Regions from separate parts of the Paenibacillus sp. FSL H8-0260 genome, predicted to be linked through region 1. Evidence: riboswitches for the same ligand, from Rfam matches in the RefSeq annotation. Region 1 holds a riboswitch; the other holds the start of a gene.
What was found. A riboswitch is a leader RNA that binds a small molecule or an ion and turns the genes downstream of it on or off. The one in region 1 is predicted to bind S-adenosylmethionine.

Region 1 (6,173 bases):
GTGGGAGCATAGCAGCTTCCAACTCAATGATGTCGAGATTTTTCTTGTTTTCAGTGATATCTGCTTTTGTTGCAGCAATGTTTGTATCATCTTTCAAGGTAATCAGACCATTTTTTGCAAGTAGGATTAGTGCACGGCCACCGTTAGTAGCATCGTTCGGAATGGCAACTTTTGCACCATCAGCCAACTCATCGATTGATTTGATTTTTTTGGAATAAGCTCCAAAAGGTTCAACGTGAACGGATGCAACAGAGACCAGGTCGGTTTTATTATTTTTGTTTTGGTCATCCAGATACGGTTGGTGTTGGAAAAAGTTAGCGTCTAACTCCTTCTCATCAAGCTGCACGTTAGGTTGAATATAGTCAGTGAATTCTTTGATTTCAAGTGTAATTCCATCTTTTTCAAGCAATGGAGCAATAGCCTTCAAAATTTCAGCATGAGGAACAGGTGAGGCACCAATAACCAATTTCACTGGATCTTTAGTAGGTTCACTTGTTGCTTCTGCGTTTGGTGCTGTTGTAGCAGCCGAGCTCCCAGCATTATTAGATGCATTGTTGTTACCGCAAGCCGCAAGCACCGCAACCAGTGTCAGGCTAAAAAATGTAAGTAGTACTTTTTTCATTGTAAATCCCCCTCTAATCTATATTTTGTATTGAATAAGGATATATATGGATGTACCTTATTTCCGTGTGTAATGTTTTACGAGTCGGTCACCGGCCATTTGTAGCAATTGCACCAGTACGACAATAAATACTATAGAAACAATCATAATCTCCGTCTCATAGCGGTGGTAGCCGTAACGAATCGCCAAGTCACCTAATCCGCCGCCCCCAACCATTCCAGCCATTGCTGTATAGGAGACCAGTGTAACCAGTGTGATCGTAACTCCAGCGAGCAGACCTGGACGAGCTTCTGGCAAAAGAACACGCATAACGATTTGGTTCGTCGATGCTCCCATACCTTGTGCGGCTTCGATGACTCCGCGGTCTACCTCTCTTAACGACGTCTCTACCAAGCGGGCAAAAAACGGAGCTGCACCAATCACCAGAGGTGGAATCGTACCGAGTACACCAATGGAGGTTCCAACAACGGCTTTGCTGAAAGGAATTAGAGCCACCATCAAAATGATAAAGGGTACGGAACGTAGAATATTTACAAGTAATGATAAGACCGAGTAAGTTACTCTGATTACTATACTATTCGATTTCCCCCATAAATACAATAGAATTCCGAGTGGTAAACCAAGAATAATTGTGAACAATCCGGAAAAAAATATCATTTTTATAGTAGCAACCGTAGCATCCATCATTTCTTGCCAATTTAGATCTGCAAAATTCATTACGAAATCACCTCCACATCAAGGCCTTGAGCAATTAGCCTGGAGATCGTTACAGCAATCGCCTCAGCTGGCCCTTCGAACCGCACAATCATCTGTCCATAAGGCACATCTTTAATCGTTGAAATGGTACCATGTAAGATTGCAAAGCTTACACCCGTATCACGCACGACATCGGATAGTGCCGAGCCGTAAGTTTTTTCTCCGAAAAAAGTAATTTTGACAGCTTGAGAGTTATCCCCGGCAGCAGCATCAAGCGCCACTCGAAGAGGTCCTTCATTCTGTGTCTCACTGCGGATGAAATCGCGTGTAACCTCATGCTGCGGCTTGAGAAATACCTCTGTAACTTTGCCTTGCTCAACAATCCCACCACCATGAATGACCGCGACACGGTCGCAGATGCTCTGGATTACATGCATTTCATGTGTGATCAGCACAATGGTCAAATGGAATCTTTTATTAATATCGAGCAGCAGCTTAAGAATGGAGTCCGTTGTCTGGGGATCGAGCGCAGAAGTGGCCTCGTCACACAGCAGCACATCAGGGTCACTGGCTAGTGCCCGGGCGATGCCGACCCGCTGCTTTTGTCCTCCAGATAACTGAGAAGGAAACTTATCTTTATGTTCTTCAAGCCCAACTAGAGCGAGCAGGTCTTTGACTTTTGTATCAATAGCTGTTCTAGATGTACCTGCAAGGCGCAGTGGAAAGGCAATATTATCGTATACGGTCGCCGAAGACAGCAAATTGAAATGTTGAAAAATCATCCCAATCTTGCGCCGCTGTTCCTGCAGCTGACCTTGGTTAAGACTGGTTAGCTCAACACCGTCTACCCAGACCTCTCCTTCTGTCGGACGTTCCAACAGATTAATGCAACGGATCAATGTACTTTTCCCGGCTCCAGAGTGGCCGATGACTCCGAATATTTCACCTTTCTCGATGGACAGATTCAATCCAGAAAGTGCTGTTGCCGCATTACTCCCTTTTCCATAAATCTTTGTTATCCCTTTTAGATTAATCAACTCTCGTCGCCCCCCCTTTATACTTCACTTATTCTATACAAAAAAACCTCTAACGATCGATGCAGATCGCAAGAGGCTCTGTGGGTTTATTAAGACAATGCCTTCTCATCTGCCAACGACCGCAACCTGCGCCATTGTAGGAATTAGCACCATGACATTTGTACAACGCTTCCCGCGCTGGATACAAATCGGTTGCCGGGCTTCATCGGGCCTATCCCTCCGCCGCTCTCGATAAGATAAAGTTATGAAATTATATTTTTTCTGAAATCGTACATACTTTAATGCAAGCATAAGTATAGTGAGTTTATCTATTTTTGTCAAAAGGAAATATATTGAACGATTACGATTTTATGCTCTTTGCCTTGCTTATTTCCTTACGCAGCTGTTCATTGCTGTAGCTGAATGCCGCGATTAATGTCTTACAGTTCATTTCGAGCGATTGTTTTAAATCCTCAAGATGGCTATCCAGATCCTCGAGCTGAATTTTGTCATGCAGACCTTGGTGCCGCTGCCACAAATCATCCTGCATTTCGGAATTCATATAATGAATTTCAGCATTTCTGCGCTTGCGTAAATTCTCCAATGGATCGCGGTAGGAGTTCTTAATCTCTTCCAGTTGATCCGCTAATGCAGGATGCACATTCAATAATTGAAGCTGACGCAGCACTGTAAAATAAGAAAAGTGCGTTTTTAATTTGGATGTTTTGAGATCATAAAAATGATTCAGTACCGTCCCAAGCTTGTCCAGAAGAGAGAAAACCCGGATAAAGCCATCTTTATAAAAATAAACATAACGTGCATAATCGCCCTGTTCCACCGGTGTCATATCATCCATATAACCCGCAATCACTAATTTCCGGTAAAAAGCGGCTGCGAACCAACTTTGCTCCAGTTCATCCAGAGAGGAAATCAGCCCACGTGTCCAAATCTCCAGCTTGCGGTATTCATGGTCATTATCCTCATGGGCACTCATTTCCTTGCGCAGCAATGCTGCAAAAGTGGCCATATTCTCCATCGCATCAGCCAACACACCGCTGTTCTTTCGAGGCGGCTCTCCAAGTAATACCCGCAGCATATCCCAGTCCTCCTAAAGTTTTGTTCAGCGTCTGCTTCCATGGACTGCTTCGTACAAAACTCGCGACGTAAGCATCGGCCAATCAGCTCCACGATATACCGATTTCCACTTTATTATTCCGCGGGTGAAGCGCCTCTATCCACGGAGGGAATGTTCTACCAAGGCGGTGGAATCATTGGGTTCGTTACATTTTTTCCAGACACGACACTACTCGCGCGATTTAGCTGCCAGACTCTTACACTCATATAACATAAGACACCAAACAAACTGGCAATCAGCAAAATATGAGCCAAAGCGGCAAATATGTACAGCCTTTCATTATCTAGAGTGTAAACCACAGCCGCCCCACTAAATACCTGCATCAAGCATAACAGTACTGCAGCTATACCTAACGCTCTAAGCTCTGGATAATCCTTATGTTTCCAAAATGCCAAATGCCCGAGCAGCGCAGTAAGCATGAATAAGATTAAAGCCGCAATCCGATGCGTAAAAACAACACCTACTCCTCCGGAAAGCTCCGGAACCCATTCTCCATTACAAAGCGGCCAACCCGAACACCCGCCTTGTGAATCCGTATGACTTACAAAGGCTCCAATATACACGACAATATAAGAATAGATGGCAGTAAAACAGGTTAAATTGCGAAAAGCCTTACTTACGGGCTTCTTTTGAGCCTCCAGCTTATGATCATATTCGCGTGCTTCATGCCATCTCTTGGTTCCAAGAGCCAACATCATAGCGCTCGAAAAGGCGATCAAAGAAAAACCCATATGCAGCGCCATTACAGCGGCGGATTGAGATTTAATTACTGCAAGCGCTCCCATACCACCTTGAACGATGACGAATAATAAAGTCATAAATGCATATCCCAGCAAATCGCGCCGAGTACGGGCATAACGCCAAAAAGCAAACATCGAGGCAAGTGAGAATAACCCTGCCAAACCGCTAAACAAGCGATGGGTGTATTCAATCATCGAGCCTATAGTATAAGCCGGAATTAATTTCCCATGACAGAGCGGCCATTCATTTCCGCATTCCAAGCCCGATCCAGTCTTCGTCACTACCGCTCCTCCGAGTACAGCAAGGAACATGATAAGGCAAGTAAGATAACTAAGCCATTTCAACTGATTTGTCGTCAAAAATATCACCCGCAGTTTTTAGTAATGAAGAAGCAGCCAGACTTATATTTCAAAAAACCACCGCTTTTGCACAAACAGGCGAAAGCGGTGGTTCCTTAGGAATTACTTTTGAAGGCTTTGATGCACTTGGACCGCTTTATCAAGGAAATTCTCAATCTCTTCACGGGATTTGCGCAATTTATTAACGAATCTAACCAATTCCCGTCCATCCGAATATGCGACGAAGCTTGGAATACCCATAATATTTTGTTCTTGGCTAACATCGCCCACGGCATCAACATCTACCTCAACCAGTGTAAGGCGGTCTGCATAAGCCTGCTCTACCTCTGGGATAAAAGGATCGATAAATTTACAATCCGAACACCAGTCAGCCTTGAAGATGGCCACTGTTAATCGAGGTGATTGAATGGCTACCTGAAATTCAGCAGGAGAACTAATTTTGTCCATGATTTACTCAGTCCCTTCTTCAATATCTGTCTATTTTCTACTCTTTAAGTGAAGCAAAATGCAGTGTAGAAGTCAAACCTATTCTCTCATACGAACACGTGCAGGCTGTAACTTCATCAGCGGATTCAATAATTTTTGCAGCGCCCGCGGATAACTGGAGATTTCCTGTTTAGTCAGCACGCCCAGCACAATAAGCAGTACTAGATAAATAACAACAACGGCTGCTCCTACAACTAGACAAGTGATCAGAAACGCCAAACGTGCCGGCATCAGATCCGTTAACAAAATTCCAGCTTCATTCAAGCCATAACCAATCCCGCCGGACACAAGTACCGCAATCGCGAAACCGCCCCAACGTTTGCCCATAATTTCAAATGGCACAATCGATTTCAGCATCCGTAAGTTAAGCAAAGTAATGACCACGAAACAAAGTGCTGTTGCACCGATAATTCCGTAGATGCCAAATACCTTACTAAGTAATAAGCTTGCCACTAATTTTACAATAATACCCGCTAACACATAATACATGGAAATTCGCGATTTGCCCATACCTAACAAAATAGAGTTCGTTGTCATCATCGTAATCTGAAAGATCGTTCCTAAAGTAAGCATGGCTACGATACCACTGCCATCTAAACTACTGAACAAGAGACCATTAACTGAATATGCAGCAACTACGAGTGATAGAACAATCGGTGCTCCTGTTAAAATAGAGATTCGAAGTGCTAACGTCACTTGCCCTTTTAGATGTTTTTCATCCCGACGGGCATATGCAGCTGAAATAATTGGTATAAGTGATGTGCTCAGTGCTATAGAAAGAACCGGTGGAATCCCGGCGACACTCTGTGCCCGACTCCCGAAAATACCCAAAGCACGTGTGGCATCAGCTACACCAACTTGTCCACTCAGTAACGGTACAATTAAAGATGTATCAATAAAGTTCACTACTGGAACCGTAACTGAAGATAGAACGATAGGAATGGATAATTTAAATATATCCTTATAAATTCCAAATAGAGGAAGCTTCGCTTCATTCGTTTCGTATAACGCAGTTTGCCCCTCGCTACGCCGTAATTTCATAGCGTAATAGAGCATTACACCAAACGCACCAACACTACCAAATACACTACCGAATGATGCACCAGCAGCCATCCACG
Region 2 (6,173 bases), 3.1 Mb from region 1:
TCGGTCTTGCCGGCTATGAAGCAGATGATTGCATTGGTACGCTAGCATCCTGTTACAGCGATAATTCTGAGGTTTACATTCTGACGGGTGACCATGATATGCTGCAGCTTATTGATGAGAATGTTAAGGTCGTCATTATGAAAAAAGGACGCTCCAACTATAAAGTTTATGACCTTGCAGAATTGCTTGAGGATAAAGGTCTAACCCCTAGACAGGTTATTGACCTGAAGGGCTTTATGGGCGATACAAGTGATAATTACCCTGGTGTAAAAGGGATTGGTGAGAAAACCGCGCTGAAGCTGTTAACGGAATACGGTACAGTTGAAGGTGTAATTGAGAATCTTCACTTGCTCCCTAAAGGTGTACGGTCCAAAATTGAAGCCGACCTTGATATGCTGCATCTATCAAGAGAGCTGGCTGAAATCCGTTGTGATGTGCCTGTGGTCTGTGAGCTGGCGGAAGCTTTATGGCAATTACAACGGGAAACAGCCGCGCGTAAATTTCAAGAACTGGAATTTGGCAGCCTGATGCATTTGATCGCTGAGGTGCAGGACGAACGGGGAATTGTACAGATTGAGTTAGGTGATCTGGGTTAAGGAGAGTCTCCCTTCATGCAAAAAAGCATGAAGGGAGTTTTATTATTGTGATAGCGCTTCATCCAACGTATAATAAGGGCTGTTGATTGTTTTATTTTATATTAATTTTTATTTTCAAACTGGATGGCGGATTATTGCTTAATGGAGAAGGGAGATAGTTGCTATGAAGTTATTGGGAGCGATTGAAGCAGGCGGAACGAAGTTTGTATGCGGAATTGGTTATGAGGACGGTACCATTCTGGACCGAGTTAGCTTTCCGACAACAACACCGGAAGAAACGATGGGACTCGTAATCGACTATTTTAATGGGAAGAATGTAGAAGCTTTTGGTATTGGATCGTTTGGACCGATTGATCCCGTGCTGGACAGCCCTACTTATGGTTACATAACAACGACACCAAAACCTCACTGGGGACAATATAATTTGGTAGGTACAATGGCTGAGCAATTTAACGTGCCGATCGGTTTTGATACGGATGTGAATGGTGCAGCGCTTGCGGAAAGTAAATGGGGAGCGGCTAAAGGTCTGGACAGCTGCCTTTATATTACGGTTGGGACAGGCATTGGAGCGGGAGCAGTAGTTGGAGGTCAGATGGTGCATGGATTGTCTCATCCAGAGATGGGACATATTCTAGTTCGCAGACATCCAGAGGACACGTTTGAGGGCTACTGCCCTTATCATGGCGATTGCCTTGAAGGGTTAGCCGCAGGTCCGGGGATTGGCAAACGCTGGGGACAACCAGCAGGCGAGCTGCCTGTTGACCATCCAGCTTGGGATATGGAAGCTCATTATCTTGCACATGCACTTATGAATTACGTGTTGATTCTGTCTCCCGAAAAAATCGTAATGGGCGGTGGTGTCATGAAGCAAAGCCACTTGTTCCCGCTAATTCGTACCAAGCTGCAGGAGCTGCTGAAGGGTTATGTTCAGCATCCAGCGCTCAATACCGACATCGATAATTATGTTGTGCCACCGCAGCTTGGAGATAATGCAGGACTTGCAGGTGCGATTGGACTGGCAACTTTAGCTTTGGCAAGGAACTAGTATAAAAAGATATTGACTGTTAGGAAATATATGGTATTGTAGGATCTAACAGTATAGCATTTAATGAGGGAGCACCTCTTTCACGTTTATCGTGAGAGTGGTGCTTTTTTGCGTTTTCCGAGTCTGACAGTGTGGGATTCACATCAGCGAATAAGTAGCTCAGACCGGTAGGTATAGTGCTTGCTGAAGACTAGAAAGGCAGGGATGAATATGCAAATTGTATTTATGAATCGCTTATCCAGAATATCCGGGGTGGATCAAGAGGTGTTCGCTCAGCTATGGATTGGAGAGGAAGAAGGAGTGTGGAGCCTGGGCTGGCGTGATTTTTCAGGCGGTGAGGAAACACAGGAGCATTTGTGGTACGCGGGTGGTTCATGGAATGAAATGCTTTGTGTTTACAGGCATGAGCTGGCGGTGAAGATGGGGGATGGCTATCGGCCGTTGATTGATGGCGTATTTCATGAAGAAGACGGCCTTACCGGGCGTAATCAGGAGCAGCTAAGGCTGCAATATTACAGTGAATATAATGGGAACGAAGCTATTTATGAGGAGTTATGTGCTTGGCGCCGCAGCCGAGCTTCTAGTGAACGGAAAGCCCCTTACATTCTTGCCAGCAATCGTTTGTTACGTTTGATAAGCACTTTCTTGCCGCATACACCAGAGGAGCTGCTGCAGATCCCTGGTGTAGGGGAAGGAAAGGCAGCCCAATATGGCACGGATTGGTTGGCTATAACCTCTACGGCTGCAAGGGAACATTCCTTTCCTTTGAATTGGGTACACCAAGAAATTGAGGAGGATTCTTTTGTATCCTGGCTCTATAAACAGAAAGAGGTCAAATATAAGAAACAGCTAGAAAGACTGCGATTACGGCGAATTCTGCTGCAAGGGATCGAGAATGGGTTAGGGTTAGAACAGCTTAAGGTGAACAGTGGAGTGAACCGTCGCGAACTGATTGAGACGGTAGAGGAGCTGGAAAGAGAAGGTTATTGCGTGGAGAAATTGATCGAGGTAGAACTGAAAAATGTGCCGCAGAATGAGCAGGAGGCGATATGGAATGCCTATGCAGAGGTAGGAGATCTTTTTCTAAAGCCAGTGCTGCATAAGGTGTATGGGGAGGATTTTTCAGCAGCAGAAGGGCTGGATAGCTATTATGAACGTCTGCGGCTGATCCGCATTCGTTTCCGGCGGGAGCAAGCTCCTAAAGTGGGCATGGCGACCAGTTTCTAGTAGCTTTTTTATCATATCAAAAAGACGAAGGCTTCCTTACACCATAGGGTTAAAGGGCCTTCGTCTTGCCTATTCGTCCGTTTATTTTCATAGCCATTCTTTCTTGCGGAATACATACAGCATCCCACAGCCTAACGTCAACATTAGACCTATAACGGCAAAATAACCGTATTTCGTATGCAATTCCGGCATATGATCAAAGTTCATCCCATAGATTCCGGTAATTACGGTCAAAGGCATGAATATCGTTGTAATCGCGGTAAATACTCTCATAATTTCATTGGCGCGGTTGGCGATACTGGATTGGTAGGCCTCACGTAAGTTGCCCATGAGATCGCGGTACGTCTCAAAGGTTTCGGATATTTTAACTGCATTTTCATAAATGTCGCTAAAGTATTTCTGCAGCTGATCATCAATCAGACGGAGGTCTTTTTTATTCAGGGTATTGATAACCTCTTTCTGAGGTCCCAGCATCTTCTTTAACCATAAGATCTCACTTCGCAGACCGATAATCTCACTCAGATGAGATTTCTTGGTATGCATTAGGATATCCTCTTCAAGCTTCTCAATCCGGGCTTCAATTCGGTCACCTACGGAGAAATAATTATCTACGACAAGGTCGATAAGCAGGTAAAGGAATTGGTCGGGTTCGCTAACCTCTTGTTCCCATAACATGGGCTTCAGTACGCGTAGCTCGTGAATCTTTTGTTTCGTTACAGTAATAATATAATGTCTGCCCAAGAATATATTGAGCGCCCGCAGGAAGATTTCCTCATCATCAAAGCGGATGCTGTTTACAACAATAAAGTAATGACTTTCGTATATTTCGATCTTTGGACGTTGATCCTCTTCACTAAGGCAATCCTCAACAGCGAGATCATGCAGGTTGAACAGGGGCTGAAGCAGCTCCAAATCCTCCACATCTGCATCAATCCAATAGAACCCTTCTGTTGGGGGTGTCAATGTTTCATCAATTTCATCAATAGGTGTAAAAACCCCTGCATTCACCAGCCGGATTTTCATCTGATTCCACTCCTTCTATCCCCGGGTCTTCACCAGGGACTGCTAATTAAGCACAGAGAAAAAAATCAGCTTGGCCGGCGTTACAATCAATACAAGAGGCCGAATGACGATTCGAGGGCATGAAGAAGAACTGCTCCCGCCGCCGGCAAGCTGATGATTATCCTGTGTGGTTGCTCATTCTGTACACTTAATTGCGAGCTCGGGTCGCCTTCCATTCTTCTTCTCACCTCTTCTTTTCGTTCAGGTATGAAATACTTGTCTAGTATAACAACGGAGTATGCCTCTTTCAAGCAAATTTATTGTTACTTTGAGGCTACTTCAGCATTGTATGGACTTGACGAAAAGGAGGTTCATGATTTAAAGTAAATTTTAAAGAAATTTAATTGAATACAGCTAAATCTTATCAAGAGCAGGTGGAGGGACTAGCCCTATGAAACCCGGCAACCGGCGTGTGAACGCACGGTGCTAATTCTTGCGGAACTTTGCTGACGACTAACCTCGTCCAAAAGTTTCTGGCAGATGAGAGAGGCGCATATGACTGTAGATATGACCTTTCTCGTTTTCCGAGAAAGGTCTTTTTATTGTTCAGAAAGCCGCGATGTGACAACATAACCTAAATACAGTTAAGGAGTGGAAAGACAATGCCAATTAAAATTCCCGACAGTTTACCAGCAAAAGAAATACTATCCGGTGAAAATATTTTTGTGATGGATGATAGTTTGGCTTTCCATCAGGATATCCGCCCACTAAGGATTGCTATTCTGAATCTCATGCCGACTAAAGAAACGACGGAGACTCAATTGCTGCGTTTAATAGGAAATTCACCGCTACAAGTTGACGTTACCTTGCTGCATCCACGCTCACATACTTCTAAGAATACTTCTGCTGAGCATTTGAGAAGCTTTTACAAAACTTTTGACGAGATCAGCCACCGCCGTTTGGATGGTCTTATTGTTACAGGAGCACCCGTAGAGCAAATGGAGTTTGAGGAAGTATCCTATTGGGAAGAGCTAAAAGAGATTTTTGAATGGAGCAAGGATAATGTGACCTCGACCATGCATATCTGTTGGGCGGCACAGGCAGGGTTGTATCATCATTTTGGTGTTCGTAAAGTGGCTTTGCCTGAAAAATGTTTTGGAGTATTCTCCCATACGATTAATCAAAATAACATTAAATTGCTGCGCGGCTTTGACGAGGTATTCCATGTACCGCATTCCCGTCATACCGATGTCTCCCGCGAAGATATTGAGAGCAATCCAGATCTGCAGATTCTGGCGGAATCCGAAGAAGCTGGTATGTATCTAGTAGCTACGACCGACGGCAAACAAATATTTGTGACCGGACATTCCGAATACGATCCATTATCCTTGAAATGGGAATATGATCGTGATTTGGAGAGGGGCATGGAGATGGCCTTGCCGAAACACTATTTCCCTAAAGATGATCCAGAACGAACACCTCCTGCAGTGTGGCGTGCACATGCCAACTTATTATTCTCTAATTGGCTCAATTACTATGTATATCAAGAGACACCTTACGATATCGACCCGATTGTTTATTAAGATCAGCGCTACATTACAATTTAGGAGGCATTTATCATGGACGACAAACTTAGGATTGAAAGCAGACTGGCACAAATAGGTTCACAAGAAGATCCGGCTACCGGAGCCATTAATTTTCCTATCTATAATGCTACGGCATTCCGTCACCCGAAGCTTGGGCAGAGCACAGGTTTCGATTATAGCCGTACCAAAAGTCCAACCCGTTCCGTACTAGAGAATGCGGCTGCGGAATTGGAGTCTGGTGATGCAGGTTTTGCCTGTAGTTCTGGGATGGCAGCTATTCAAACCATATTTACTCTGTTTGGGCAAGGCGATCACTTGATCGTTTCGCTGGATCTTTACGGCGGGACCTATCGTTTGTTGGAACGAATTATGTCCAAGTTTGGAATCACTGCTTCCTATGTAGACACGAATGATTTGGATGCGCTTGAGGCTTCACGTCTTCCAAATACGAAGGCGATATTTATTGAAACGCCAACGAATCCTTTGATGATGGTTACGGATATTGCGGCCGTAGCTACTTGGGCCCGTCATCATGGGCTGCTCACAATTGTAGACAATACACTGCTGACTCCATTTTTCCAGCGTCCTCTGGAATTAGGTGCAGACATTGTAGTCCATAGTGCTACCAAATATTTGGGCGGACACAATGATGTTCTTGCTGGTCTTATTGTATCTAAAGGGGCTGAATTATCCGCTGAAATAGCGATTCTACATAAC

Region 2: it holds a riboswitch for S-adenosylmethionine, as region 1 does, so the genes downstream of both, metA (homoserine O-succinyltransferase) here and MHI51_RS25730 (methionine ABC transporter ATP-binding protein) in region 1, are expected to answer to the same signal.

What each region holds. Positions count from the first base shown of each region.
Region 1 covers NZ_CP150298.1:5,795,569-5,801,741, forward strand. Annotated here, with positions in the region: gene MHI51_RS25720 (MetQ/NlpA family ABC transporter substrate-binding protein) at 1-622, opposite strand, end outside; gene MHI51_RS25725 (methionine ABC transporter permease) at 680-1,309, opposite strand; gene MHI51_RS25730 (methionine ABC transporter ATP-binding protein) at 1,339-2,355, opposite strand; SAM riboswitch class I at 2,458-2,593, opposite strand; gene MHI51_RS25735 (Cthe_2314 family HEPN domain-containing protein) at 2,696-3,430, opposite strand; gene MHI51_RS25740 (heme A synthase) at 3,586-4,569, opposite strand; gene MHI51_RS25745 (thioredoxin family protein) at 4,672-5,016, opposite strand; gene MHI51_RS25750 (polysaccharide biosynthesis protein) at 5,095-6,173, opposite strand, start outside.
Region 2 covers NZ_CP150298.1:1,976,871-1,983,043, forward strand. Annotated here, with positions in the region: gene MHI51_RS08455 (5'-3' exonuclease H3TH domain-containing protein) at 1-596, shown strand, start outside; gene MHI51_RS08460 (ROK family protein) at 760-1,641, shown strand; gene MHI51_RS08465 (HRDC domain-containing protein) at 1,852-2,868, shown strand; gene corA (magnesium/cobalt transporter CorA) at 2,956-3,891, opposite strand; SAM riboswitch class I at 4,289-4,417, shown strand; gene metA (homoserine O-succinyltransferase) at 4,533-5,453, shown strand; gene MHI51_RS08480 (PLP-dependent transferase) at 5,490-6,173, shown strand, end outside.